DNA from 3 places in the Paenibacillus aurantiacus genome. Region 1 is predicted to be linked to each of the others. Evidence: riboswitches for the same ligand, from Rfam matches in the RefSeq annotation. Region 1 holds a riboswitch; each other region holds the start of a gene.
The links. Region 1 has a riboswitch for cyclic di-GMP ahead of sinI (DNA-binding anti-repressor SinI). Riboswitches for the same ligand answer to the same signal wherever they lie in the genome.

Region 2: it holds a riboswitch for cyclic di-GMP, as region 1 does, so the genes downstream of both, ACFFSY_RS12770 (putative bifunctional diguanylate cyclase/phosphodiesterase) here and sinI (DNA-binding anti-repressor SinI) in region 1, are expected to answer to the same signal.
Region 3: it holds a riboswitch for cyclic di-GMP, as region 1 does, so the genes downstream of both, ACFFSY_RS13130 (putative bifunctional diguanylate cyclase/phosphodiesterase) here and sinI (DNA-binding anti-repressor SinI) in region 1, are expected to answer to the same signal.

The regions. Positions count from the first base shown of each region.
Region 1 is NZ_JBHMDO010000008.1:104,981-114,912, forward strand. Features, by position in the region: gene ACFFSY_RS03725 (polyprenyl synthetase family protein) at 1-868, shown strand, start outside; gene ACFFSY_RS03730 (helix-turn-helix domain-containing protein) at 1,040-1,927, shown strand; gene ACFFSY_RS03735 (methyl-accepting chemotaxis protein) at 2,062-2,880, shown strand; gene ACFFSY_RS03740 (helix-turn-helix domain-containing protein) at 2,998-3,330, shown strand; cyclic di-GMP riboswitch class II at 3,469-3,551, shown strand; gene sinI (DNA-binding anti-repressor SinI) at 3,563-3,787, shown strand; gene ACFFSY_RS03750 (right-handed parallel beta-helix repeat-containing protein) at 4,045-6,153, shown strand; gene ACFFSY_RS03755 (asparagine synthase-related protein) at 6,356-8,302, shown strand; gene ACFFSY_RS03760 (paeninodin family lasso peptide) at 8,327-8,455, shown strand; gene ACFFSY_RS03765 (HPr kinase/phosphorylase) at 8,542-9,513, shown strand; gene ACFFSY_RS03770 (lasso peptide biosynthesis PqqD family chaperone) at 9,491-9,781, shown strand; gene ACFFSY_RS03775 (ABC transporter ATP-binding protein) at 9,778-9,932, shown strand, end outside.
Region 2 is NZ_JBHMDO010000022.1:250,568-260,499, forward strand. Features, by position in the region: gene ACFFSY_RS12745 (cache domain-containing sensor histidine kinase) at 1-708, opposite strand, end outside; gene ACFFSY_RS12750 (carbohydrate ABC transporter permease) at 838-1,719, shown strand; gene ACFFSY_RS12755 (carbohydrate ABC transporter permease) at 1,716-2,546, shown strand; gene ACFFSY_RS12760 (ABC transporter substrate-binding protein) at 2,672-4,009, shown strand; gene ACFFSY_RS12765 (MATE family efflux transporter) at 4,284-5,669, opposite strand; cyclic di-GMP riboswitch class I at 5,976-6,066, shown strand; gene ACFFSY_RS12770 (putative bifunctional diguanylate cyclase/phosphodiesterase) at 6,212-8,578, shown strand; gene ACFFSY_RS12775 (methyl-accepting chemotaxis protein) at 8,776-9,932, opposite strand, start outside.
Region 3 is NZ_JBHMDO010000022.1:347,162-357,093, forward strand. Features, by position in the region: gene ACFFSY_RS13105 (ABC transporter ATP-binding protein) at 1-1,413, opposite strand, end outside; gene ACFFSY_RS13110 (MarR family winged helix-turn-helix transcriptional regulator) at 1,430-1,948, opposite strand; gene ACFFSY_RS13115 (glutamine--tRNA ligase/YqeY domain fusion protein) at 2,278-3,936, shown strand; gene rocD (ornithine--oxo-acid transaminase) at 4,088-5,278, opposite strand; gene mobA (molybdenum cofactor guanylyltransferase) at 5,422-6,072, shown strand; cyclic di-GMP riboswitch class I at 6,189-6,272, shown strand; gene ACFFSY_RS13130 (putative bifunctional diguanylate cyclase/phosphodiesterase) at 6,352-8,748, shown strand; gene ACFFSY_RS13135 (hypothetical protein) at 8,819-8,986, opposite strand; gene ACFFSY_RS13140 (nitrate/nitrite transporter) at 9,001-9,932, opposite strand, start outside.

The sequences.
Region 1 (9,932 bases):
GACGGTGCGGACGGCGCGCGGGCAGATTAACGCCAGCCTGCGTCTGGCGAGCCGGGACGGTATGCCGCCCTCGGGCGAGACGCTGATCGAGGCGGCGAATTATAGTTTGGACGGCTCGGGCAAGCGTCTTCGCCCGATCCTGACCTGGGTGATGGGCGTGCAGGAATACGGATTGTCCGCGGACGCGCTGGTGCCGCTGCTGCGCTCGCTCGAGTACATGCATACGGCGTCGCTTATTTTCGACGATCTCCCGTCTCAAGATAATGCGTCTACGCGCAGAGGACGTTCCACGCTGCATCAGGTGCATGACAGCGCTACGGCGGAGCTGACGGGGCTTATGCTGATCCAGCGGGCGACGCAGGAGCAAGCCTCGCTTGCGGGCTTTGACCCGAAGAGCGTGCTGGCCATGATCCGTTATTCCGCGCAGAAGGCGGAAGAGCTCTGCATGGGGCAGGCGATGGACCTGCGGACGAAGGGCGAGGCGCTCACGCTGGAGCAGCTCAATACGCAGTGTTTCTATAAGACCGGTCTGGCGTTCGAAGCGGCGCTGGTGATGCCCGCCATTCTCGCCCAAGCCGGCGAGCGCGAGATCGAGCTGTTGAAGACGTTCGCCTACCATGCCGGCATCGCGTTCCAGATCAAGGATGATCTGCTCGACGTCGACGGCGACGCGGGCTTGCTCGGCAAGCCGGTCGGCCAGGATGCGGAGAACAACACGGCGACGTTCGCGAGCATTCTTGGCCGGGAAGGCGCAAAGAAAGCGATGTGGGACCACTACTGCCTTGCGCTGGAGGCGCTGCGCAAGCGGGAGCGCCCGGCCGGTTTCTTGAAGCAGGTGCTGGCGTATATGATTAGCCGGGACCGGTAGGGCGGTCGCTCGGACGGGCGAACACGATAAGCCTCGCAATCGCGAAGAGCACCTAGGAAGGGTGCTCTTTTTTATTTTCGCCAGACGATGGCGCGTGGACGGTAAACATGGCCAAAACGATCAAAACGCCCTGCGCGCTGCATGGTAAGTTAGAGGCAAGGAGGGATGGCAGTGGCGAACGAGGAGACGCACCGGAGCACGATGAATCAAACGCTCGGCTATATCGAGCAGCATCTGACGCAGCTGCTGCGACCGGATGATTTGGCGCGGGGAGGCCTGTTCTCCAAACGCCATTTCGACCGCTTGTTCCTCGCCGCGGTCGGACGAACGGCCGCGAATTACATCCGCGACCGGCGGCTTGCGCGGGCGGCGGCGGAATTGGCCCATACGCGAAAGGGTATTTTGGCTATCGCGCTGGATTATCATTTTCAATCGCAGGAGGCGTTCACGCGGGCGTTCAAGAAGGCGCACGGCCTGACGCCGGGGCGGTATCGCGCATACGCGCAATCACTCGTGACGAAGGGGACGATGGGGATGAACCGGAAGGAAGTGCCGCAAGGCTGGACGGTAACGGGCAATCGCGTGGAGGATTACGAGGTCGCATTGGACAAACGGGAAGCGCATCTGGGGAGCGCCGCGGCGCGCATCCAGTCGGTGAAGCGGGGAGCGGAAGGGTTCGCCACGCTTATGCAGATGTTCAGCTCGGAGCGCTATGCGGGCAAGCGGGTACGGTTGACCGCATTCGCCAAGGCGGAGGACATTCGGGGCTGGGCAGGCCTCTGGATGCGGATCGACCGGAAGAACGGCGACATGCTGCAGTTCGATAATATGCAGAATCGTCCGATCCACGGCACATGCGGCTGGAATCAGTATGCCGTCGTGCTGGACGTCTCGGAATCGAGTCATGCGATCGCGTTCGGGGCGCTCCTATGCGGAGAAGGGAAGCTGTGGGTCGACAATTTCCGGATCGAGGAGGTCGACGAGCGGACGCCGACGACCGGCGAGAACACGGAGGAGGGCATGCCGGCCGAGCCGGCAAACCTGGACTTTGAAGGGTGAGAACAGCGGGCGAGAAGCGTCGGCGAATTGATCGGGGCAATCGACGGATGCCAATGTGCTAGTCGGGGTATCCTGAGATGGAACTATTTATGGCAGGATTATAGCCGTAAGTTAGAACAGATGGGAGTTCTACGATGCACGTCATTCGATCGCTTCACGAGATAACCGCCCTTATTCCGCTGCTAAAAGAAGCGCTGCCAATCGATGTTTCGTTCGCGATATGCGACAGGGAGAAGTTCATTGGCTATTGGCCCGGCGAACGCATCGATTTGGGTATTCGTTCCGGCCAGCGACTGAACCCGGATGAGCCCCTGGCGCGGACCGTTCGCAACGGCCTCTCTCTCAAAGACGTCGTACCCGCTAGCTTTTATGGCTACGAGTTCGTCGGAACGGCCATTCCGCTATACGGGGAAGAACGGGAAATCATGGGCGGACTGGCCGTCCAGGTCCGGACACAAGCAGAGCTGCGCGGAATTGCCGAGCACATCGCAGACTCGCTGAGTCAAGCCCAGTCGCAGCTGGAGAGCATAACGTCAGCCTCGAAAGAGCTGCGGCACTTCAGCGGACAGCTGTTGAATCTAGCCAGGCAGACAGCTGGGCACGTAGGGCAGACGGAAGAGGTCGTATCGATCGTAAAGGCCGTTGCCGATCAGACGAATATGCTCGGCATCAACGCTTCGATCGAAGCGGCGCATGCCGGAGAGAAAGGAAGAGGTTTCGGTATTGTGGCAGGCGAGATCCGGAAGCTATCGAGCGAAACGGTGGCCTCCGCCAATACGATTCGGGGGACGCTGCAAGCCTTCCGACAGGCGATGGCCGAGATGAACGGATCGATCGAACGCATGGCCGCCCTCGCGGAGCGCCAGTCGGTCTCGTCTGATCAGATCGAAGCCTTCATCGCAGATATCGGCGCCATGTCGGATAGATTGAGTCAATACGCGCGCAGACTGTAGACCCTGCGCCAAGACATTGTGTAAGAAATTAAAGAAAGGGTAAAATCTGTTTTGTCCCTTACAATAATCTTTGTTATAATGAAGGGAACAAGATTGCACAGTGAAGGACGATTCGAGATGACGGAAACGATCGGAGCACGCATCAAGAAGATTCGCCTGCGTAAGGGACTTTCGCTAACCGAGCTTGCGGAGAGCGCCGAAGTCGCAAAATCGTACTTAAGCAATGTGGAACGGGGCATACAGAATAACCCTTCGATACAGTTCGTAGAGAAAATCGCATCGACGCTCGATGTCACGAAGAATGCGCTGCTGTTCGACGAGTCGGAAGAGCAGGAGCTTGACCCTGAATGGGCGGAGCTTGTGCACGAGGCGATGTCGTCTGGTGTCAGCAAACGTCAATTCAAGGAATTCCTTGAGTTTCAACGCTGGAAGAAAGAGCAGGATTCATAAGTTTCAATCCGTGAAAACGCCCTCAATTAGGGCGTTTTTTATTTTATTCCAGTAGTGTCGAAAAATATTTACGAACAAGGCGACAATGTGACATGTTTCTCCTTGATACAAATTGTATAATTGGGACAGGTTGGCAGAAATGAAACGGGAACTGTGAAATATGTCCTACATTTGGGCACCTGGGACATACGGAGTGAGTGGTGCACCCACCCCAATACAATTGGAGGCATGGATGGAGATGGAACAGGCAGAACTTGTACAGCGCGAACGGGAAGCAGAGTGGACATCGTTGATACTAGAAGCTCGCAAGCTGGGACTTTCGGCATTGGAAGTTAGGTCTTTCCTACGGCAATCTCAATCGATGCAATCTCCTGCCTCGGCAACAGCCGTTATGCTGCAGCGGACGCTGTTCGGCAAGGTGCTGATGTACGAAGCGGAGAAACTATCCATCTCTTAAGCAATCTCTTAGCGGCCGCAGGCGGTAACGAAGCGGATATGGGGTACAGGGGCGTACCGGCATTAGATTTAGAGATTCGGTTGACGTTAAAAGTCCATGCAGAGGGGCCTGTCTAATGTGCGGGCCACAATCGGGCATGGACTATTTTTTTGCGTTATTTCCCCCAAAAAATGGTCGGTCATCCATGCTCCAACCCCAGCTAGCGTGCGTATTGTGGTAATAGTAACAAAAATAGAAGATTCAAAGGAGGGAGCACAATGAAGCGATGGAGCATCGCATTACTGGCAGCCACGCTCGCGGTATCGGGGACTGTAAGCGTTTCAAGCGCCGCCGAGCCCAGCGCGGTTCAGAGCGCAGACACAGCGGCCTACACCGCCAATCTGCAGCAATTCGGCATTCATAATGACGGTACGCATCCCGTGGAGACGACACAGGGCATTAATCAAGCGCTTCTGTGGGCGAAGACCCAAGGCTATACGAAGCTATTGCTGCCGACAGGAACTTATTTGATCGACAAGGATAGCCATATTAACATGGTCGGCGATATGACGTTCGAGCTCGATAACCAAACGGTTCTTCAGAAGGAGACGAACGGCAAGGAGCGGTACATCACCATCTATATCGGATATGGCATCAATAACGCGAAGCTCAAAGGCGGCATCTACCGGGGAGACAAGGATACGCACGATTACAGCAAGAAGGATACGCCCTACACGGCAGGCACGCACGAGAGCGGGTTCGGCATTCTGGTGGAAGGCGCCAAGGGCACGGTAATAGACGGCGTCCGAGCCGAGAACTACACCGGGGACGGCCTGGCGATCGGAGGGAGCGGCGGACTGCTCAAGGATTACTATACGGCGAGCTTCGTCTCCGGCGCCTTCGACGCGGCGGGGAAGCCAATCGCCGATAGCGCGAAGATCCGGACCAAGACGCCAATCGCGCTGGACGCCAAGTTCCCGGGCGAGCGGGAATTCGAGCTGTCCAACAGCCAGGGGCTTGCGCTGACATTCGACGTCTATTATTACAAGAGCGACAACACGTTCCTGAGCAGTCTGAAAGGGGCGAAGGCGCGCAACATTCTGCAAATTCCGTCCGGTGCAAGCTTCGCTCATATTGTATATGCAAAACCGGCCGCAAAGGATTATTACGTGGAAGCCTGGAAAAAAATCGTGAGCAAAAACATCACCGTACGCTACTCCGAATTCGCGTTCAACCGCCGTCAAGGCATAACGGTCGGGGGCGCGGACCAGGTGCTGATCCATGACAACGTGCTGCACGATATGAAAGGGGTCGCGCCGCAATCGGGTATCGACCTCGAGGGCGGATTCGGCGAGAATGGCCACCGGAATACGAACATCAAGATCGCGAACAATGATTTTTATAATAATACCTCTTACGATCTGATTCTCTACGACGGCTGGAATGCGGTCGTGGAAGGCAACCGGTTCGGTTCCAAGGGCGTCATCGGCTTGGCGATATCGCCGCCGTTCACGGGCGCGATCGTGCGCGATAACCATTTCGACGGGTCTCGGATTCTCGCCTATCATGACGCGACCTTCACAGGCAACCGGATGAACGACTCCTACACGTATTTCGAAGGACCGAATATTACGATCGACGGCATGGTGTTCACGGACTCCATCCTCAGCATTACAAGCAAGACGGCTTATGGCGTGACCGCATCGAATATCCGGATGATCAATAACAAGAAGCAGCAGAACGCGCTGTCCATCTGGAACAAGCCGATCAAGATGACGAACGTGACGATCGAAGGCGAGACGCTGCTGAATACCGTCGTCGGCGGAGTCGAGGACGGCAGCGTGTTCACCAATCTAAGGCTGCTGAATCATAGCGGCGCATCGCTTCCGAGAGGGACGTACGCGAATTGCGAATTCGTATCCGCGCCCGGGAATACTCGTGATCTGATCGCGACCCAGAGCGGAACTTACGCGTTCAGCGGCTGCAAGATCCAGTCATCCGGGACCGGACTGCTGCTGGAGAATAAAGCGACGACCTATGCCATTACCGGCTCGACGTTCGAGATGGGCGGCAACGGCAGCGCGATCTCTGTGCAAGCAGCCAAGAAGGTCGATCTGCAGAACAATATCATCCAAGCGTCTAACTTGACGAGAACGGATGTCGCGCTCGTGAAAATCAACGATTACTGGAAACGCACGGAGCAGGCAGACGTGCTCGCGGCGACGATCAAGGCGAATCGAATTACGGCCAATACGGCGACAATCGGCATCTCCACGCTGTATGCGGGGCTGAATGCGCCGGCATATACAGTGAATGGCAACCTGCTGACGAACGCCAAGCTGCAGCTGAAGAACAACGATGTCGCGGGAGGCAATGTGCTGCAATAATCGCGGGAAGGCGCTGGCGGAAGTCGGCGTCTTCTTGTTCGTTATGGAGGATGAATTTATTCGTTGACAACGAATTATAACGGTGATACGCTTGGGTTGTGTTCGTTATTAAGAACGAGTTGAAGAACGGTATCGAAATAAAGAACCATGGAGAGAACGAATAGATGCAATCCACTACCTGCAACTTTACGGAGGATACGGCATGAGCGCAATCGCCGGCGTGTACTACTATAATGGAGAACCGGCTGCTGCCCTGGATGGGAGCCGAATGATGGAAGCCATGGAGCAGCTTCCAGCCGCCAGGGTCTCTTCCTGGCACACCGACTTGCTATATTTCGGCTGCCGCGACCAGCGGGAATCGCCGGCGTCTACGCCGGAGGCGCTCCTCCGGCACGATCCGGCTCGCGGGTTGGCGGTTACGGCCGACGTGCTGCTCGATAACCGGGACGAGCTGATGGAACGGCTGGATGTGCCCCGCGCGCTGCGGGCGGACATGCCTGACGGCGAGATTCTGCTGCGCGCTTATGAGGTCTGGGGGCAGGAGATGGCCAAGCATCTCGTCGGCGAGTTTGCGTTCGTCATCTGGGACGCGCGGGAAGGCCGGCTGTTCGGCGCCCGGGACTTCTCCGGCGCCCGCACGCTGTATTTCTACCGGGACGGCGGCCGCTTCGCGTTCGCCAGCATCATCGCGCCGCTCTTCGCCCTGCCGGGCGTGGAGAAGCGGCTGAACGAGCCTTGGCTGGCGGAATATCTGGCGATCACGGGCATGTTCGAGCCGCCGGACTGCAGCGTGACGGTCTACCGCGATATCGGGCAGCTGCCGCCGTCGCATACGATTACGGTGACCGAACGCGGTCTTCGGCTCGCGAAGTATACGGCGCTGGACGACATCGCGCCGCTCAAGCTGAAATCCAACGCCGACTACGAGGAAGCGTTCCGTGACGTATTCGGCCTAGCAGTCCGTTCCCGGCTCGGTCTCTCCAGCCAGGTCGGCGCATTCTTAAGCGGCGGACTGGACTCCGGCTCGGTCGCGAGCTTCGCGGCCCAAGCGCTGCGCGAGGACAACCGGCCGCTGCATACGTTCAGCTACATCCCGGAGGACGGGTTCGTGGATTGGACGCCCAAATACAAGATGGCCGACGAGCGTCCCATGATTCAGACGACCGTACGGCATGTCGGTAATATACAGGATCGTTATCTGGATTTCAAAGGCCAAAGCCCGTTAACCGAGCTCGACGATTGGCTTACGATCATGGAGTCGCCCTATAAGTTCTTCGAGAACTCGTTCTGGCTGAAAGGCGTCTACGAGCTGGCATCGCGCCAGGGCATTGGCTTGCTGCTGAACGGACAACGGGGCAACTACAGCATATCCTGGGGGCCGGCCGTCGATTATTACGCACAGCTGCTTAAGCGCCTCAAGTGGTTCAAGCTGGCGCGCGAAGTGCGGCAGTATTGCGGCAATGTGGGCGTCAGACCATCTCGCGTCTACTCCGTGCTCGGGCGCAAGGCCATCCCCGCGCTCGAACGCCGCTATCCGCTGACGGCGCCTTACGAATTCCCGCAGCTGCTGGCCGACGATTATGCCCGCCAATATGGCGTGTATGAGAAGCTGCAGGACCGCGCCTTCACAGGCATCGGATCGACCGCGGATTTGCCCGCCGATCCGATCGAAGCGCGCAAGCAGCACTTTAGCCGCGTCAACATGTGGAACATTACCGGGACAAGCGGGGCCAAGCTGAGCATGCGCTACGGGGTGAGGGGGCACGACCCGACCAACGATCTGCGCGTCATCCGCTACTGCCTGTCGCTGCCGCTCGAACAGTTCGTGCAGGAGGGCCTGGACCGGGCGCTGATCCGCCGCTCGACGAAAGGGCTGCTGCCCGACGGCGTTCGGCTGAACCAGCGGGTGCGGGGCATTCAGGCAGCGGACTTGGTCTACCGGATGGCCCCTCAGTGGGACATGTTCGTCTCCGAGCTAAGACAGATGAGCGAGGACGCGCGGATGCGCGGCATGCTGAACGCTGCGGTCATTCAAGATGGCATCGCCGTTATGGAGCAGGGGCCGAAGCCGGAGCACGCCTTCCATCCGCAGATGAAGCTCATGATGCGCAGCCTGATCGTGTATCGTTTCTTGAAGAAAGCGTTCTAAGATGCAGCGAGAGGAGGTGAATCTATGAAGAAACAATGGAACAAACCAACAATGGAAGCGCTGTCCGTGCAAATGACGATGGCTGGCCCTGGCGAAGTCATTCCGGACGCCGTTCAGCCGGACCCGACGGAAATCATTCACTTCGAGAGCTAGGCTGCGGTCTTAAACTTACATGCATGCGGCGGAGCTCTCGTACCTTGAACGGTATGAGAGCTCTTCCTTATTAAAGACGAATCAAGATGGAGTTGAATAATGTGCAGCGACTGGAGGAAATGCCGTTCACGCGGCACTATGAAGCGTTCGGCTGCCGAATCCGCAGCGAGATCGCGCTGCCGGAACTTAGCGCCGCGCGCGGCGAGGCCTCGGAGCCGGACATCACGATCCGTGTCACGGCCGAATGCGCGAGCTGGCCCGAGCTCGCCGAAGCGTGCGGCAAGCTGGAGGTGGAGACGGACCGCATCGCATTCCGAATCGAGGAACTGGCCGTATTCATCATCCGGGAAGGCCGCGACGTCGAGGTGCGCTCGCTGCGCGGCGCGGACGAGGATCGGCTCCGTCTGTATATACTGGGCACCTGTATGGGGGCGGCATTAATGCAGCGCCGCGTGCTGCCGCTGCATGGCAGCGCGATCGCGATCGGCGGACGCGCTTACGCGGTCGTGGGCGAGTCGGGGAGCGGCAAATCAACGCTCGCCGCCGCATTCCTCGCGCGCGGCTGCCGGCTGTTGAGCGACGATGTGATCGCCGTCTCCGCCGGTACGAACGGAATTCCCATGGTCGCGCCCGCTTACCCACAGCAGAAGCTGTGGCAGCAAAGCTTGGACGCCTTCGGCATGAACGCTGCGGGCTACCGGCCGTTGCATGAGCGCGAGACGAAGTTCGCCATTCCGGTGCAGGAGCGGTTCCTGAACAAGCCTCTCCCGCTTGGGGGCGTAATCGAACTATCGAAGGGCGGCGAGCAGCCGCAGCTTAGGCGCGTTCACGGTTTATCCCGCGTGCAGCTGCTGTACCGCCATACGTACCGGAATTTCCTGATCCATGGGAGCGGGCTGACGGAATGGCATTTCAAGCTGACGGCCGGCTTGTCGAACAAGCTGGCGTTCTATCAGATGCAGCGGCCGGAGACGTCGTTTACAGCGCCGACGCTTGTCGAGATGCTGCTAACCGAAATCGGAGAGGATGATCGTTATGGGACAAACGTACAAGGTTGAGCTGGATGATCGGATCGTTCAGGAGCCGGGCAATATCGTCAGCGATATGGACGGCGAGACGGTCATGCTGAGCATTGAACGGGGCAAGTATTATAATTTCAGCGAAGTAGGCGGATCGATCTGGCAGGCGGTGCGGCAGCCGTCCACGGTACGCGAGGTGGTGGCGGCGATTATGGCCGAATACGAGGTGGACGAGCAAGAGTGCCGCCTTGAAGTCGTGGCCTACCTGGAGAAGCTGCTGGCCGAGGGTCTCGTGACCAAACGATGAAGGACGTGCTGCACTACGTAAAGCGGCTGGCCGATTACTCGGGCTTCAAGCTGTACCTCAATTTGATCGGCATGGCGCTGATTGGCCTGCTGGACGGACTCGGCATGCTGCTGCTGATTCCGATGCTGAATATGAGCGGCATCGCGGCGGA
Region 2 (9,932 bases), on a different contig from region 1:
ATCGCTGGGCGCGCGGAAGATTGGCCGGTGCAGGGTGAACACGGGCTCCTCCGGCTGCGACGTCTTGAAGGTTAGCCCATAGAGGTGGCTCAGGTGCGTCGGCTCAATGGACGTTTTGCCCGTATTCCCGGCGTCGCGCGGCGGCTGCTCGGTCTGCCCGACCTTCATGTCGCTGTTGCGCAGCAGGTAGGTCGCGTTCGTCTTCGCCACGTACAGCCGCACCTGGTGGAATTCCTTCACGCTTTGATAGATGTTGTACAGGTGGTCCTTGAGCAAATTCCGGTTGCGGATAACGTCGGTCAGATCGTTCGGGAATACCTCGTCTTCCATGTCGTGCTCCAGCAGGTAATAGAGCGAACGCGGCACATTCATGGCATTGTAGACGGCGAGCGACTTCTGGTTGATGTTGTTCATATAGTTGACGATGTTCGTCTTGCCGAGCGACAGCAGCCGAGTGTTCATGGCGATGGATTCTTCGGTGACGGATGACTTGGTCGCGTTGTAGGAGATGATCATGGAGGTCGTGATCGGCAGGATGGTGGCTGCCAGAAGCAGCAGCATGAGCCGATTGCGAATCGTATTCTTAAATGGGACAAGTCCGGACATAGACGGTTCGACCACACCTTTCAGCAGCTGTGGAATGCGCTTACATTTTACGAAGGGAGCGGCGGCTTCCATGGGGATCGTCCACTGCTTCGGTTGGTTCAACAGTAACCGATCCCGCTGTGGAGGTCAATATATTCCACCTAGCTGTTCATCATCCTCAGTGTGACGGGCGCGCGGCGGATTCTATACTAGAGTCAGATAAAGCGTATAAGGGGAGGGGAATCGCGCGTTATGGTGAAACGCAAACAATGGAGCGAATGGATACAGCAGACTGTCTTCGTCGGACCGGGTCTCCTGTTCTTCGCCCTGATTATTTTGCTGCCGTTTGTGATGGGCTTTTACTACATGTTCACGAATTGGGACGGCGTGGATAAAGCGGACTGGGTGGGCCTGAACAATTTGACACGCATCTTCACGGATGATGACCGGTTCTGGAGGGCCTTCTGGTTCACGTCGAAATTCACGGTCGCGGCGGTCGTGACGACGAATCTGATCGCGTTCGGGCTGGCGCTGCTGCTCACCCGCAACTTGAAGCTGAAGGGCGTGCTGCGCACGGTATTCTTCCTGCCGAACGTCATCGGCGGCTTGCTGCTCGGCTACATCTGGTATTTCATCTTCGTGCGGGGCTTCTCGTCGATCGGCGAGAGCACGGGGATCGGATTTTTTAATTTGCCATGGCTCGGTACGCCGGCGACCGGGTTCTGGGGTATCGTCATCGTGTTCGTCTGGCAGACGGCCGGCTACATGATGCTCATCTACGTGGCGGCGATCCTCAACGTGCCGAAGGAGCTCATGGAAGCGGCACGCATCGACGGAGCCAGCGGCTGGCGCATTCTGCGCAGCGTCACGCTGCCGCTCATCATGCCGGCGATCACGATCTGCTTGTTCCTGACGACGTCGAACGCGTTCAAGATGTTCGACCTCAATCTGGCGCTCACTGGCGGCGGTCCGGGCAACGCGACGGAATCGATCGCCCTCAACATCTACAAGGAAAGCTTGACGAACGGCCGATACGGCCTCGGCACGGCGAAGGCGATGATCTTCTTCTTCGCGGTCGCGCTCATCACGCTGCTCCAAGTATGGACAACGAAGAAACGGGAGGTGGAGGCATAGTGGAGGAGAAATACGCGAAGCGCACGTTCGGACTGGAAGTGCTCGGCATCGTGCTGGCCGTCGTCTTCCTGGCCCCGTTCTACTTCCTGCTCAACAACTCGTTCAAGAAACTGCCGGAAATTCTGCTCAACGCGGCCAAGCTGCCGGAGGCGTTCAGCCTGGACAACTTCCGCCGCGCCTGGGTCGCGATCGACTTCCCGACGGTGCTGATGCACTCTATCGTCGTAACGGGCCTCAGCGTCCTGGCGCTCGTCGTTGTCAGCTCGATGACCGCCTACCGGCTGGTGCGCCGCCCGACGCTGTTCAACAAGGTGCTGTTCAACGTGCTGGTCGCGGCGATGATCATCCCGTTCCAATCGATCATGCTGCCGCTCATGAAGGTGGCGGCGATGTTCGAGCTGCGGGGCGAGCTGTATGGCATCGTCATTTGTTACCTCGGCTTCGGCCTTCCGCTCTCGATGTTCCTGTATCACGGCTTCATCAAGTCGGTGCCGCTGGAGATCGAGGAGGCGGCGGTCGTCGACGGCTGCACGCCGTACGGCGTGTTCGGACGGATCGTGTTCCCGCTCTTGAAGCCGATCACGATGACCGTCATCATTTTGAACGTGCTGTGGATTTGGAACGATTACCTGCTGCCGGTGCTCATCATTAACGACTCGTACACGACGATTCCGCTTGCCGTGCAGAAGTTTTTCGGGCAGTATTTACGGAAATGGGATCTGGCGATGGCGGCGCTGACGCTGTCCACCATTCCGGTCGTCGCGTTCTTCCTGCTGCTGCAGAAGCACATTATCGCGGGTATTACGGCCGGTTCGGTCAAAGGGTAATGCGCGAGGTGTTCAACATTTTCCACCTCAACCGTTCAATTTTCTCGGTGTCGGTCTGAAGCGCTTCCAACTTATAATGACGATGTAATCACGGATTCGCACTGATGATTAGGAGGGTTTATCGGATGAAAAAGGGGATCACGATGCTGCTGACCGCGGCGATGTTCGTTGCACTGGCAGGCTGCGGCAATGGCAACAATGGCGGCAACGCAGGCAACAACCAGGCGGGCACAGCAGGAAATACAGAGGCGAATACCGCCCAGACGAACGCGGAGAAGCCGAAAGAAGAACCGAAGAAAGAGAACGTGACGATCAAGGTATTCCAGTTCAAGGTCGAAATCGCGGAAGCGCTGCAAAAGATGGCGGAAGCGTACGAGAAAGAGACTGGCGTGAAGGTCGAAGTCGAGACGCACGGCGGCGGCGAAGACTACAGCGCGCTGCTCAAGGCGGAGCTGGCAGCCGGCGAAGAGCCTGAAATCTTCAACTCCGCGGGCTGGGCGGGCTTCGATCCATACGTCGACCGCGCGACTGACCTGAGCGGCGAAGCATGGGCGAAGGATCTGGTCGAAGCGTCCAAAGCGCAAATCTCGCGCGACGGCAAGCTGCTCGGCATGCCGATGAACTTGGAAGCGTACGGCTTCACGTACAACAAAGACCTGTTCGCGAAGGCGGGCATCACGACGCTGCCGCAAACGCTCGACGAGCTGGAAGCGGACGCGAAGAAGCTGCAAGATGCGGGCATCACGCCGTTCGCGCTGACGAGCGAGTGGTGGTCGATGGGCATTCACACGCTGAACATTGCGCTGGCGAACCATGAAGATCCGGCGACGTTCATCGAAGACGTGAAGGCAGGCAAAGCGACGTTCAAAGACGATCCGGTCATGAAGGACTGGCTGCGCCTGGTCGACATCATGTTCGCAAACGGCCAGAAGAACGCGCTGACGACAGACTACAACACGCAAGTCGCGGAATTCGCGGCAGGCAAATACGCGATGATTCAACACGGCAACTGGATTCAAGGCATGGTGGATGAAGTGAATCCGGAGCTGAACCTCGGCATGATGCCGGTACCGCTCGGCGCGAAGCCATACACATTCACGGGCGTGCCGAACAACTGGATTGTGAACAACAAGTCCGCTCATGCGGAAGAAGCGAAAGCATTCCTGAACTGGATGGTAAGCTCCGAGACAGGCAAGAAATTCATCGCGACGGATTTCAAATTTATCCCGGCCGTATCGACAATTACGCCTGACACGGCGGCAATCGGCAAAATCGGCGGCGACTTCGCGACATTCTCGCAAGAGCATGCCGACCAAGTCAAAGGCTGGAACTGGGACCGCTTCCCGGACGGCATCACGCAGCAATGGGGCTCCGCAATGCAGGAGTACCTGGGCAAGCAAATCAGCGGCGACGAGCTGCTCGGCAAGCTGGACAAAGCCGTGGCGGATATCGTCAAACGTTAATAGCGCGATCGCAGTTTAGCGCGGCGAGCCGAGAATGGCTTGGCTCGGGCGCTTCGGGCAGCGAGGTAGAGCACGGCATTCCTTCGGGGATGCCGTGCTTTTGCGTTCCCGCGAAGGCCGGGCCGGCGATTGGCGGAGTTGCGCGGCCGCCGCGAACGACGGGACCAAGGACGCCCAGAGCGAATCGGACCAAAGATCCGTCCTTATAAACGAAGAAAGGCTGGCACGCGTCATGACGATGACGGGAGACCAGCCTTTCTTGCATGTTTGACAATTAATGGGCCGCGACGGTCGGATCGGCGCCGCCGGGCTCGACGAGCGAGCGGCTCTCCCAACGGCGGCTGTGCCACCGCGCCCACATGATGCCGGCGCGGAGCCATTCGTCCGCCGCGATGGCGAGCCAGACGCCGACCAAGCCGAGATCCAGCCGGAATACGAGCAGATAGCCGAGCGGCAGGCTCATGAGCACCATCGAGATGAAGCCCATGTAGACCGTGAATTTCGCGTCGCCGGCCGCGCGCAGCGCGTTGACGAGAACGAGGTTACCCGCGCGGCCGGTCTCCAGCACGATGCTGATCAGAATGACCTGCGCGGCGATCGAGACGATGTTCGGGTTGTCGGTGAACAGCCCGACGAGCGGATAACGGAACAGCATGGCCAGCACGTCGACGATGACCGTGATGCCGACGCTCCACATCACGCTGGACACTACCCGGCGGAACGCGAGCTCCTTCTGCTTCGCGCCGACGAGCCGGCCAACGATGATCGCCGTGCCCATGCCGATCGCCGCGCTGAACAAATAGACGTACTGCGAGATGGAGTTCGCGTAGTTGCGCGCGGCGAGCGCTTCTGTGCCAAGGAAGGTGACATAATAGAGAAAGACCGTTTGGCAGGCATGGTACGTCACCTGCTCGAGCGCGGACGGAATGCCGATCCGCAGGATTTTCTCAATATATTCCTTGGTAAAGGTCAAATAATAACGGAACGCGATGCGCACTTCCATGACCCGATACAGCATCCAGAGGAAGACAAGGAACGCGACGCCGCGGCTAATGACGGTCGAGACGGCCGCGCCGGCTACGCCCATCTCCGGGAAGCCGAGGTTGCCGAAGATCAGCGCATAGTTCAGCCCGATGTGGAGCACGTTCATGCCGAGGGCGACGTACATCGATTCCTTCGTAAAGCCGTAGGTGCGGATTAGGCTAGCGAACACATTAATCAGCGCTTGGATGAAAAGAAATCCGCCCACGATGCCCATGTACGTTTTGGCGTAATCGAGCACCTGGCCATGCAGATTCATCCCCCCGAGAATCATATTGCCGAAGATGAACAGCGCGCCGCTAACGACAAGGCCGAGAACGAGGTTGAGCGTGACGGCGAGTCCGGCGATCTTCGACGCTTCGAGCATCCGCTTCGCCCCAATGTACTGGGCCACGACGATGGCCGCCCCGTTGCTGATGACTTCCATAATGAGAATGCAAATAAATAAGTACTGGTTGACGACCCCGACGGCGGAGACCGCATCGTCGGACACGTGGCTGAGCATGAGGGTATCCGCCGTGCCCATCAGCATGAACAGGAAGACCTCCAAGAAGATCGGCCACGTTAATTTATAGAGGCTAAGGCCTTTGCCGCCGTCAGCATGAGCTTCCGTTGACAATTTGAACCACCTGCGCTTTCGTTCCTTTTATGCAATGGGGCTATCGTAACATAGACCTATAAGCTTTGCATTATTTTCGGGATAAAAATAAGTGAGCTGCTTTCCATTTTTTTATGGGAGCGGCACCAATATCGTCTAGGGCATTCTAGCACCTAGAGAAGCGTGCTGAGCGCGAAGAGAGGCGTTATGGAATGGGGCGATTTGGGTCTCCGCACAAACTTAGCCAAATGGTGGGAATACCTGTCTGTGCGGGGATCAAGGGTAGACGCGGTTAGGAAAATCGTCCTATAATAAGACTAAACAACATCATGTTCAGGGCAAACCGCTCCGAAAGGACGGGACGCAAAACTATAGGGGCTTACCGGAGCTTGTCTCCCGTTGCCAGCCAGCTGCCGCGCAAAGAGAGAACCCGCGGAGGTTCTTTTTTTCTTCTCTCGGCATTTCGTCCTTTAATGTGTGAAAGCACCTGTCCTCTATTCCATATACGAAACCGGTTACTTGGCATAACTTCCTAGACTATCAACGACGTGGAGCTGACTCCGATGCAACTGTGGATTATTTCCATTCTGTTCCTTCTTCTTCCAAGCTATCTGCTTTTCTATATGGGGGCCGAGATCTATTGGCGCAACCCGCGGCATCGGCTGCATCAGCTGACGATGGCGTTGATGTTCACGCTCGGGCTGACGCTTGCCTTGCAGTTCGCGATCCCGTATCTCCTCTCGCTGCCCGCGGGTACGCTGGCGGCTAGGCTGCGGTATACGATGTCCTTCCTGACGATGGGCTTCGCGCTGCTTTTCTTTCGCCATCTCACGGCGGGCGGTAAGGCGACGAGGCTTAGCCTGGCGCTAGCCTTGATTCCGTTTGCTTGCGCGGCAGCTTCCCTTCTCCCCTACTTTATGAATGACGTTTATCTCGAGGTCCACGGGGCGCACCGGATGGAGACGTTTGGTCCGGTGTATGGCGGGTTGATGGGCGTCAGCATCTTGTACACGTTCGTTGGCGTCATCATCATGCTCATCCGCAAAATCGTGTTCCCCCGATTTCGCAAGACGATCGAATTCAAGCGAATCAGCGCGGTATTGTGGGGGGCCCTGTTCACCGTGCTTGCCGTTATCGTGGCAGTGGGCATCAACTTCGTGCTCGTCGCCAAGGGCGTGTACACGTTTAATTTTCTTCCGACCTCTTGCGTCGTCATCTGGGCGTTCGCGCTTCGTTATGCCATGGTCAACCATGATTTTCTGGCTGCGACCGGAAGACGGTATGAGCTGCTCTTCAAACTGTCGCATCACGGCATCGTGCTGCTGGACAGCCAGTGCCGTATCGTGGAAGCGAACGCCTCTTTCCAGAAGCTGGTCGGGCTCTCCCCGGATGTTAGCATGCATGGACGCCGTTTCTCGGGCTTGCTGCGTTCCGGCGAAGAGGATGCGTTCGAGGACGATTACCGGCAGGCCAGCGCGTCCCTTACGCCGCTTCATCGGGAACTGGTGCTGATCGGGGCAAGCGGCGAGACGCACATCGTGGAGGCGCACAGCGACTATATCGAGATCGAAGGCAGTCTATACTCGTTCCTGCTCGCGCGCGACATGACCCAGCAGAAGCAAGGCGAGGAACGGCTAGCCCAGCTCGCCTACGAGGACGAGCTGACCGGTCTTGGCAACCGGCGGCATTTCTCGGATCGCATCCGGGAGGACTTGGCCAATGGCGTGGCGCTTGGCGTCATGCTGCTCGACTTGGATCAATTCAAATGGGTGAACGATACGCTCGGTCATTCGGCGGGCGACGCGATGCTGCAGCAGGTGGCTGGCAAGCTTAGCGCCGTCTCCGGCGGCTTCGTGGCCCGGCTGGGCGGCGACGAATTCGGGGTGCTCGTCCATGGCGGGCGCGAAGAGGTGCTCCGGGGCGCGGAGGCGCTGATCGCCGCCATGAAGGAGCCCGTCATGCTGGGCGGCAAGCCTTATGCAATTACCGCAAGCATCGGCATCAGCTTGGCGCCAGATGACGGCAATGACTATGAGACGCTGCTCCGGAGCGCGGACACGGCGATGTACGTGGCGAAGAACGGCGGCCGCAACCAATACTACCTGTTCCAGCCGCAGTTGAAGACGAACGCCGACAATTACATGACGCTCGTCAGCGGCTTGGCCTCCGCGCTCGAGCGGCGAGAGCTGCAACTGCACTTCCAGCCGCAGATCGATCTGCCTACCGGCGGCGTATACGGCGCCGAAGCGCTGCTGCGCTGGCACTCGTCTGAGCTGGGCTCGGTGCCGCCGGGCGTGTTTATCCCCATCGCGGAAGCGAACGGGCTCGTCGTGCCGATCGGCTGCTGGGTGATGGAGGAAGCGATTCGGCAGGCCAAGCATTGGGTCGACCAAGGGTACGAGGATTTCGTCGTCTCGGTCAACCTCTCCGCGATTCAGCTTCGGGATTCGGGGTTGGCGGAGCATGTAGCGGGATTGCTGGACAAATACGGGTTGCCGCCGCGCAATCTGTGTCTGGAGATCACGGAGAGCACGGCGATCGCCGATGTGGAGACGTCGTACCAAATTTGCAAGGCGCTGGGCGAGATGGGCGTGAAGTTGGCCATCGACGATTTCGGCACCGGATATTCGTCGCTGGCGGTGCTGGGACGGTTCCCGTTCGACTTTATCAAGATCGACCGCTCGCTCGTCGAGGATATCGTCACGAACAAGAAGGATTTGGCTGTTATCCGCTCGGTTGTCGCGCTTGCGCGCGATCTCGGGCTTCAGGTCGTCGCCGAAGGCGTCGAGACGGCGGCGCAGCACGAGATGCTGCGCGGGCTCGGCTGCCATGAAGGACAAGGCTATCTGTACGGACGGCCGATGAGCCGGGAAGATATGGACGACTTCTTGAAGCGCAAAGGCGGCTGCGGACAGCTCGGCACGGCTTAAGCGCATGATTACGGGATTCCAGGCTAAACCAGGGATCCCGTTTTTTGCGTTGCGCGGGCGAACGGGCTATCGGGGCACCGGGCAATCCCGGCGCGGAAGTTAGGTCGGCGGCCCGTTCCAGTCTGCCCCAAACGCAAACAAGAGGCTGCCCGGGCGGCGGCCTCTTGTCGTTGTCCTTATGCCGGCACCAGAGTCGTTTACGACTTGTTGCCTTTGTCCGTTTGGTACAGGCTCATCAAATGCTGAACCTCTCCGCGGCTATCGCGAATATCCGACGTGATCTCCTGCTGGTTCGCGCTCTGTTCCCCGACCGTCGCGGACAGCTGCTCGAGCGTCGCCGACAGCTCCTCGATGAAGGCCGCGAAGTCGGCGGTGGCCGTCTTGACATGGGCCGACTTCGTGCCGATCGACTTGGTCTGCTCGTGGTTGTGCTTGATGTTCTCCGTCAAGATGCCGACGGCCGCTTCGATCGTGCGGAACGTGCCGCGCGTCTGATCCGTCATGTCGACCGACTGGGTCATCTGCTCCACGTTGCGGGACATCAGTTCTTGGACCGAGCGCGTGTCGGACTGGATTTTCCCGATCTTGCTCATCATCTCATCGGCCAGCGCGGTGCTCTGGGAGGCGAGCGAGCGGACCTCCTGCGCGACGATTGCGAATCCGCGGCCAGCTTCGCCCGCGCGCGCCGCTTCGATGCTGGCGTTGAGCGAGAGAATGTTCGTCTGAGCGGAGATATCGTTGATCGAGCGCACCGAGTGGGTCACTTCCGCGATGCTGGCCTGCAGGTTCGACATCTCCTGATGCATGATCTCGAACGAGCCGCTGAACTGCTGCATCGCGTGGGACAGCGCCTCGACGCGCGCGGAGCCGTCTTGGCTTGCCTGCTCGGATTCGGCGGCCTTCTGCTCCAGCATGTCCGACTGCTCGACCATCCGGGCGACCATGCGGTTCGTCTGCTCCAGCTCTTCCGTAATGTCGCTGATCGTCTGCGCTTGCACGGTGACGCCGGAGGCGATCTCCTGGAAGCCTTGATTGATCTCGTTCATCGATTCGGCGTTCGTCGCGTTCTTATTGAAGATACGTTCGATGTTCCCCGACAACGTCGCGGAAGAAGCGCGCAGCTGTGCTTCGCGTTCTTTCTCGAGACGAAGCAGTTCTTCCGTCGCGGAACGGCTCTCGTCGATATCGGCGAACATCTGGGTGGTGATTTTCTCCTTCAGGAACAAGATGACGGTCACGACCGCGTAGATCATCAGGTGAATGGCGATCGTCTTCGGCTCGCCGTCGAGAAGCGGGTCGCCCTTGTGGTACATGAAGAAGGCGACATAGATCGCCAAGCCGACGCCGAAGTAGA
Region 3 (9,932 bases), on a different contig from region 1:
GGAGACGTTCGTGCCGCCTTGGGCGAGGTGCGAATCGTAGCCTTCCGGCATGGAGCCGATGAAGTCGGCCGCTTGGGCGACGGCGGCCGCATGACGGATCTCCTCGTCCGTGGCGTCCTCCTTGCCGAAGCGAATGTTCTCCGCGATCGTGCCTGTGAAGAGCAGCGCCTTCTGCGGGACGAGGCCGATCGTATCGCGAAGCTGCTCCTGCGAGAGGCGGCGTACGTCCTCGCCGCCGATGCGCACGGTGCCTTCGGACGCATCATAGAAGCGCGGGATCAGGTGAATCAGCGTCGACTTACCAGAGCCGGTGCCGCCGATGATCGCCGTGACCTTGCCAGGCTCGGCCGTGAACGTAAGGCCCGAGAGCGCGGGCACTTCGGCGCCGGGGTAGTAGAAGGTGACGTTGTCGAACGCGACCGTACCGGCTTGTGCAGGCAGCGGCCGGGGGGCACTCGTATCTTGAATCGCCGGCTGCATGTCGAGCACCTCCTGGATGCGCGCGGCGGAAGCCGAAGCGCGCGGCACCATGACGAACATCATCGAGGCGAAGATCAGCGCGAACATGATTTGCCACGCATATTGAATGAAGGCGATCAGATCGCCGACGGCGATGCCCTCCGCCTCGATGCGCTTGCCGCCGTACCAGATAATCGCGATGCTGGCGAGGTTCATGACGAGCATCATGATCGGCATCAGGCCGGCCATCAGCCGGTTGACCGCGATGGACGTCTGCGTCAAATCTTCGTTCGCCGCATTGAACCGCTGCTGTTCGTGCTTGGTGCGGTTAAAGGAGCGGATGACGCGGATGCCGGTCAGGTTCTCGCGGAGCACCAGATTCAGCTTGTCGATCTTCGTCTGCATCGATTTGAACAGCGGGATGCTGCGCATGACGACGAGGAGGATAATAATCGCCAGTACCGGCACGACGCTGACGATGACGAGGGATAGCTTCACGTCCTTGGACATTGCCATGATGATGCCGCCGATACACATGAGCGGTGCCATGACCATGACGCGCATCAACATCGTCAGCACCATCTGCACTTGCGTAATATCGTTCGTCGTTCGCGTAATGAGCGACGCGGTGCCGATTTTGTCGAACTCGTTCAACGAGAATTGCTCGACGTGCGCGAAGACGCGACTGCGCAGATCGCGGCCGAAGGCGCCGGCGGACTTAGCCGACAGATAGCTGGCGCCGACCGCGCAGACGCCGCCGAGCGCGGCGATCAGGAGCATGAGCGCGCCGATTCGCCAGATATAGCCCGTGTCGCCGGTCACCACCCCGCGGTCGACGATGTCGGCCATAAGCGTCGGGAGATACAGGTCGGACAACGTTTGGAGAAACACGAGGACGAGCGTGAAAATAACGGCCGTGCGGTAAGGCTTCATGAAACGGAATAGCTTCAACATGGCGCTGCATTCACCTTCATTCGGATGGTTTGGGATCTGTGGCGCCGCCTGCGCAGAAGGGAGCATCCGTCTCTGCCGCGGCTTGCGCGCTGTAGTACTGAAAGACGTCTTCGAGCAGATCGACAAGCTGCCGCGTGCGATCATGGCCGAGATGCTGCATGAGCCCCTCGAGTCTGTGGTGCATCGCTTGATGGGCAAGCTCGGTCACGCGTTCGCCTTCGCCGGTCAGCGTAATGCGGACGGCCCGGCGGTCGGTCGGGTCGGCGGTGCGCGCCAGCGCCCCTCGCGCCACGAGCAAATTGACCATCTGAGTCACCGAGGGTGTGGTGATTCGCATATGTTGGCTGATCTCGGATGGCTTCAGGCCCCTGGGGTTGTCCTGCTGACAGCGCCGGACGCAGAACAGCAGCATCGTCTCGCCGGGAGTGTACCCCTCGATGGCGTGCTGACCTCGCCAATTGATATGGCGGAGCTGCCGGAATGCCCGGGTGAGGGCTAGGGCGTTCGCGTCGTTCTCGGCATTCATGGGCATCATTCCTTTGCGGGGGATATAGGGTGAACGACTCTCTTACACCGCGCGGTCGTTTGCGTATTGTTCACCTTATATCGATGTGTTATTTAGTTAGGTAACCTAATTATATATTTCTAAAATTGTTGGCGTCAATCGGTCCCGGGACGGACGCGCATCGCGTTCGAATCCGCCTTATGCCGGAGATGATTGCTTCTTAGGAATGAGACGCGCCGCGTCGCAAAGGGAGGATGACAGCCGTCTCGCCCAGGATTCGTGGAACTCCCTATTTATAATCTCCCGGAAAATTGTGTATTATAGTAGGATAGAAATTTAAGCCGGAAGGATTGGTCGCTGTGGAGAACAAGACATCATCTTCGAATTTTATCAAGAACATCGTCGAAGCCGACTTGAAGTCCGGCAAGGTGAGCGAGATCGTGACCCGTTTCCCGCCGGAGCCGAACGGCTACCTGCATATCGGGCACGCCAAATCGATCTGCCTGAACTTCGAGCTTGCCGATGAGTATAAAGGCCGGACGAACCTGCGGTTCGACGATACGAACCCGGTCAAGGAAGATACCGAATACGTGAATGCGATCCAGGAGGACGTGCGCTGGCTCGGCTATGAGTGGGATGAGCTGCGTTTCGCTTCCGATTATTTCGAGGAAATGTACGAGCGTGCCGTTCTGCTGATCAAGAAAGGCAAAGCGTACGTGTGCGACCTGTCGGCGGAGCAAATCCGCGAAACCCGCGGCACGCTGACCGAGCCTGGCAAAAACAGCCCGTACCGCGACCGCAGCGTGGAGGAGAACCTCGATTTGTTCGCCCGCATGCGCGCCGGGGAGTTCAAGGACGGCGAGCGCGTTCTTCGCGCGAAGATCGACATGGCGTCGCCGAATATCACCCTTCGGGACCCCGTGCTGTACCGGATCGCGCACGCGCATCATCACCGCACGGGCGACGCGTGGTGCATCTATCCCATGTACGACTACGCGCATCCGCTCGGCGACGCGATCGAAGGCGTGACGCATTCGATCTGTACGCTGGAGTTCGAGGATCATCGTCCGCTGTACGATTGGGCGATCCAAGAATGCGAGATGGAAGCGACGCCGCATCAATACGAATTCGCCCGGCTCAATGTGACGAATACGATCATGAGCAAACGCTACCTGAAGTCGCTCGTCGACGAGGGCGTCGTGGACGGCTGGGACGATCCGCGCATGCCGACGGTCAGCGGTCTGCGCCGCAAAGGCTTCACGGCGGAAGCCATCCGCGCGTTCTGCCGCGAGATCGGCGTGGCGCGGGCGTACAGCGTCGTGGATGAACGGATGCTGGAGCATTTCATCCGCGAAGACCTGAAGCTGAAGGCGCTGCGGACGATGGCGGTGCTGCAGCCGCTGAAGGTGGTCATCACGAACTATCCGGAAGGCCAAGTCGAGATGCTCGAGGCGGAGAACAACGCCGAGAACGAAGCGATGGGCACGCGCCAAATTCCGTTCTCCCGCGAGATCTACATCGAGCGCGACGACTTCATGGAGAATCCGCCGGCCAAGTATTTCCGCCTGTTCCCAGGCAACGAAGTGCGTCTGAAGCATGCGTACTTCATCACGTGCCAAGAAGTGATCAAGGACGCGGATGGCAATGTGATCGAGCTGCGCTGCACGTATGATCCGCAGACGAAGAGCGGATCGGGCTTCACGGGCCGCAAGGTCAAAGGGACAATCCACTGGGTGGAGGCGTCGCAGGCGATCAATGCGCAGTTCCGGCTGTTCGAGCCGCTGCTGGTCGACGGGGAGAACGACGACCGTCCGTTCCTGGAGCGTCTGAATCCGAATTCGCTTGAGGTGCTGGAAGGGTTCGTCGAGCCGAACATGAAGGAAGCGCAAGGTCAGGACAAATTCCAATTCTTCCGCCACGGCTACTTCAACGTCGATCCGAAGCTGTCGGGCGAAGGCGGCATCGTCTTCAACCGCATCGTGTCGCTGAAGAGCTCGTTCGATCCGGCGAAAGGATAACGACAACGAAAAGGTACGGCCAGTTGGCCGTACCTTTTCTGCTAGCGGTGGCGTCGGTCGTTGGCGCATCGCGCGAGTTTGACCGCCGACGTACGATCGAGCACCGCGCCGCCGCGCCACGCCGGAAGGCTTGCGCGGTTCAAACCCGGACCTAGGCCGGATTGCCGCCGTTCACGGCGAATACCTGCTCGACTGTCGCGATCGCCAAGTCCAAATCCTCGCGGCTGATCGTCAGCGGCGGGGCGAAACGGATCGTATGCTCATGCGTCTCTTTGCACAGCAAGCCGAGCGCCATGAGCTGCTCGCAATACGGGCGGGCCGCGACGCGCAGCTCCAGGCCGATGAACAGGCCGCGGCCGCGAACCTGGGCGATGTCCGGGTGAACGATGGCGGCGAGTCGCTCCAGCATGTAGGCGCCCAGCGTTCGTGACCGCTCGGCCAGTCGATCGTCTTCGGTGACGGCCAATGCGGCGAGCGCGACCGCGCAGGCGAGCGGATTGCCGCCGAAGGTGGAGCCGTGCGAGCCGGGTTCGAACAAGCCGAGCGTCTCGGGACCGCCAACGACGGCGGAGACGGGGAGCACGCCGCCTCCGAGCGCTTTGCCCAGCACGATCAGGTCGGGCTCGACGCCTTCGTGATCGCACGCGAACCGGTAACCCGTGCGACCGAAGCCGGTTTGGATCTCGTCGGCGATCAGGAGCACGCGCTGTCGCGTACAGATGTCACGCACTGCGCGCAGGTAGCCGTCCGGTGGAATGATGATGCCGGACTCGCCCTGGATCGGCTCGATCAGCACGGCGGCCGTATTCGGACCGATGGCGCGCTCGATCGCTTCGGCGTCTCCGTAGGGAACGAGCTTGAAGCCCGGCGTGAACGGCCCGAAGTGCGCTTGGTATTCGGGGCTTGCGGAGAAGGACGTGACGGTAATCGTCCGTCCATGGAAGTTACCGTCGCAGACGATGATTTCCGCTTCGCCGTCCGGCACGCCTTTCACTCGGTAAGCCCAGCGGCGGGCAGTCTTCAGGGCGGTCTCTACCGCCTCGGCGCCGCTGTTCATGATGAGCGCGAGCGGTTTGCCGGTGTAGCGGGCAAGCCGCTCGCACAGGGCGGCGAACGGTTCGCTATGGAAGGCGCGCGAGGTCAACGTGACGAGATCGGCCTGCGCCTTCAGCGCAGCGATAATGCGAGGATGCCGGTGGCCGGCGTTCAAGGCCGAATAGGCGCTGAGCATATCCAGATACCGGCTGCCTTCGGGGTCGGTTACCCAGGCCCCCTCGGCTTCGGCGATCACGATCGGCAGCGGGTGATAGTTGCGCGCGCTATAACGTTCCGCCTGCGCGATGGTAAGGCTGGAGCGGCTTGGCGCGCTCCCGGTCGAATCGGAATGAGAAGCATGATCGGACAATGGCAACTCCTCCTTTCCTTGTATGCATATGCGAGGGCGGGAGGTGCGCATGAATCGGTGGAGAGGGGTTTGATGCGTAAATGGAGGAGAAGATTGGCTTGGGAGGAAGCGGGCTTATATTAGCGGGCGGGTTAAGCACGCGGATGGGAACGGATAAAGCGGCGCTTGCGATCAGCGGGAAGCCGCTGCTCGTCCGGCTGGCGGAGGGCATGGCGGAAGAAGGCTTGCGTCCAATCGCGGTGTCCGTCGCGGATGAAGAGCGCGAAGCGGTCTATCGGGCCTTGCTGCAAGACAGTCCCGCCGCACGCCATGTGCATTACGTTCGGGATGCTTATCCGGGGAGCGGCCCGCTCGCAGGTCTGCATGCCGGCCTATCGAGCTTGCCGTCCGGCTATACGTTCGTGCTGGCCTGCGATATGCCGGTACTATCCGAGTCGCTGCTGCGCCGGATGGAGGCGGAGGTTGCCCGGCGGGAGCGGAGCGGCGAAGCGGGGCCGGACGTCGTGCTGGCGCCAGGGCAGCCGTTCCACGCCCTTTACCATACGCGCGTCGCGGCGCGAATCGAGCAGGTGCTGATCGCTGGCGACTTTCGGGTCATGAAGATGCTCGGGGATCTCGAGACGCTCGAAGTAGGCATCGCGGATGAAGAAACAGCGGCTTTCCTGAATCTGAATACGCCGGAAGCGTTCGGTGCTTACGTGGCCCAATTCGAGAATGGAAGACGGGCATGACAGGGTTGCCAATTATTACATACATCTGGTAGAGGGTTGGCAGGTAGACAGCTCCCAGTCCTCGTGATATAAAAGTATCAGGACTATTTACCTAAACTAACCTAACCGCATACCGAACTTGAGAAAAGCAAACTGCGTGAAAACGCACGACGCAAAGCTATAGGGGCTAATGGTTGAACCGATGCCTGCCAGCTGCCGCTTTGAGGATTAACGCGAAACCTTGAAGCCCAGGGGTTTCCTGCACTTCGCGCCAATCCTCTTAACCGGGAGCTGATCATTGTGTCCACCTCGTTGTTGTTTCCCGTCCTCAATCAATTGCTTCCCTTTCTATTTATCTTCTATATGGCGGTCGAAATTTTCGCCCGTAATCCAGGCAATCGTCTTCACTTGGTCACTTCCGCTTTATTCTTTTTTGTGGGTGTTGTCTTTCTAGGCGACTTTCTATTCGCCGCGCTGCCGTACGAGACGGCATACGAAGCGCTGCGGTTCATGAAGTTCCCGGCCGTCTTCCTAACGATGAGCGCGGCGCTGTATTTCTTTGTCATGATTAGCAAGCTTGGCATCAGCAGGCTATGGATGCACGTAATTTGCATGTTTCCCGCAATCGGGCTTATTCCGCTTGTGACTGACCCGTCGGCGGTAGCGGTAGGGCAGAGGGGTGCGGAGCGGACGGAGTTGTTCAGCGGGCCGTTCATGGCCGTCGAGGTCGTGCTCGTCTGTTATTGCTTGCTCGGTTCGTACTTCCTGCTCGTGCGGGCGGGGCGGCGAATGGCGGGGAAGAATTGGATGCAGAAGGAAAGGCAACGCATTCGGATCATCCTCGCGGGCTGTCTGTTGGTCGGGCTGCTGCTGGGCGGTGGGCTGCTGATCGGCGCTATGTTCGCGCGAGACGGGGAACGCATCTTCGATTTCGTCTCCTCGTACGGCGTGCTTGTCTGGGTATTCGCGATTCGGCATTCCATGATGAAATACGATCTGCTCTCCTTCGCGGGCAAGCGGTACGAGTTGGTGTTCGAGCTCTCGCCGAACGGTACCGTCGTGCTTGACGAGAAGGGGGCCGTCGTCGAAGCGAACAGCGCGTTTCGCAAGCTTGCGGGCGTGACGGACAACGAGCCGATCGAGGGGGTGTGTCTCTCGCGGCTTTTCGGCGTTAACCAAGCGTTTTTGGCGGCATACCGGCAATCGTTTCGCACCCAGACGCCCCTTGCGATGGAGCTTGCGATCATCAACAAAGCCGGGCGGGTCTTGGATGTCGAGTTAATTGGCGAATTCATGGAAATGGAAGAAGAGCAGCTCGCGTTCTTCATCGTGATCGATATGACCGAACGGAAGAGCGCCGAACGAATGCTGGCCAGACTGGCGTACGAGGATAAGCTCACCGGGCTCGGCAACAGCCGCAAGTTCTATCAGATGATCGAGGAAGAGCTGACGCGAGGGTTTGCGGAAGGGGACAGGCTTGCGCTCCTGTTGATCGACCTGGACCAGTTCAAGTGGATTAACGATACGCTCGGTCATAGCGCGGGAGACAGGCTGCTCCAACAGGTTGCGGACCGGCTGCGGGCGTCGCTTCCTTCCGGGGCGAGCGCTTACCGGCTGGGCGGCGACGAATTCGCCATCCTGCTTCCTACGGGAGTCGATGACGCGGATGCGACCGGTTATGCGGGGCGGTTGCTGACGATGCTCGCGGAGCCGATGCAGCTGCGCGGCAGCTTCTATACCGCATCGGCAAGCTTGGGCATCGTTATTGCCCCGGACGACGGACGGGAGGTCGAGATGCTCATTCGCCAAGCGGATACGGCGATGTATGCGGCCAAACAAGGCGGCCGCAATCGATATCATCGGTGCACGCCTGAGCTCAACGCGAATGCGCAGGAGCAGATGAAGCTCATTCATGGGTTGGCGGCGGCGCTGGAGCTTGCGCAGTTCGAGCTGCACTACCAGCCTCAGATGGATGCGCGGACGGGGAAGACGGTCAGCTTGGAGGCGCTCTTAAGCTGGTGCTCGCCGGAGCTTGGCCGGGTTGCGCCTGCCAAGTTCCTGCCGCTTGCCGAGGAGAGCGGCGCGATCATCCCGATTGGCAATTGGGTGCTGGAGGAAGTGGTGAGGCAGATCCGCGCGTGGCTGGATAAAGGGTGCGCCGGTTCGGGGATCACCGTGACCGTTAATATTTCGGCGCAGCAGCTGCGAGAATCCGGATTCGTAGAACGAATCGCATCGCTGCTTGAGCGTTACGACGTGCCGGCGCAGGCGCTTCGGCTGGAGATTACCGAAAGCACGATGATTACCGACATGAGACTGACGCAGCAGGTGTGCAAGGCGCTGATGGAACGGGGGATAACGCTCGGCATCGACGATGTGGGTTCCGGCTATTCCTCGCTCAGCATGCTGAATCGCTTCCCGTACCAGTATATTAAGCTGCACCACTCTCTGATCCAAGGCATTACGCAGAGCCGGGAGGATTATATCATTGTCCGCATGCTGGTCGAGATGGCGCGACAGCTCTGCAAGGACGTGATTGCCGAGGGCGTCGAGTCGGAGGAGCAGCTCGAGCTGCTGATCGATCTTGGATGCCGGGAGATGCAGGGGTATCATATCGGCGTGCCGATGAACGCTGCGGATATCGTCTATTATTTGAAGGGGAGCGGCGATCAGATGGCGCCGCCTGCCATATCATAAGAAGAAGCGCTTGAGCCGTCCGATCCTCCGGACAGATCAAGCGCTTCTTTGATTATCCGCGGCCGCGTGATTATGGCGTTATCGCGGCTGCGAGCGGGGAATCGGAGAGTGGCTGAGCTATTGGCGGCGCGGCGCTCGCGCTGGACGACGACGAAGCTGCGCTGGTATCAGCCGTGGTGCCCCACCAATCAACGGCGTCCAGCCACTCGAACGGTTCAATCGCGTCGAAAGCTTCCATAAGCGCGTCCCTCCTTAAGATGCGATGCTTGAGGCTTGGGTTGTGGCGCGAGCCTTGCCGTCATTGTCCAGGAACGATCGCTTCCAAGAGCCTTGGATGATGAAGATGAGCGCGACGCAAGCGAGCGCGATGCCGCTGACGATCAGGAAGCCAGGGCCGTAGGAACCGGTCGATTCCTTAAGCGAACCGAGAATCTTCGGCAGGAAGTAACCGCCGAGACCGCCAGCTGCGCCGACGATGCCCGTCACGATGCCGATCTCGTTCTGGAATCGCTGCGGGACGAGCTGGAAGACGGAGCCGTTGCCCATGCCGAGCGCCATCATGCCGGCGAACAGCAATACCGTGACGATGCCAAGGCTTGGTAGCGTGGAGATGCAAGCTAGCATGATGCCCGCGAATCCGTACAGCAGCAGAAGCATCCGGATGCCGCCGAGCTTGTCGGCCAGCCAGCCTCCGACGGGCCGGAAGAAGCTGCCCGCGATGACGCAGATCGTCGTGAAATCGGCCGCTCTTACCGGATCGAGGCCGTACTGCGTATTGAAGAAGATCGTCAGGTAGTTCGAGAGGCCGACGAACCCGCCGAACGTGACGCTATACAGAATGCAGAACATCCACGTGTCGCGCTGCTTCAGCACGGCGCCGTAATCCGAGAGCTTGCGCGGCGCGGGCTGATTCGGGCTATCCTTGGCCAGCAGCGAGAAGACGATGAAGACGATCGCGATCGGAATAAGCGCTAAGCCGAAGACGATCTCCCAGCTGCCGAAATGCTGAGCCAGACGGTTGGCGAACAGCGTCGTGAACACCGTGCCGCTATTGCCGGCGCCGGCAATACCCATGGCGAGACCTTGATATTGCGGCGGATACCAACGGCTGGCGAGCGGCAGGGCGGCGGCGAAGGAGGCGCCGGCGACGCCAAGCAGCAGCGCGACGATATACAGTTGGCTGA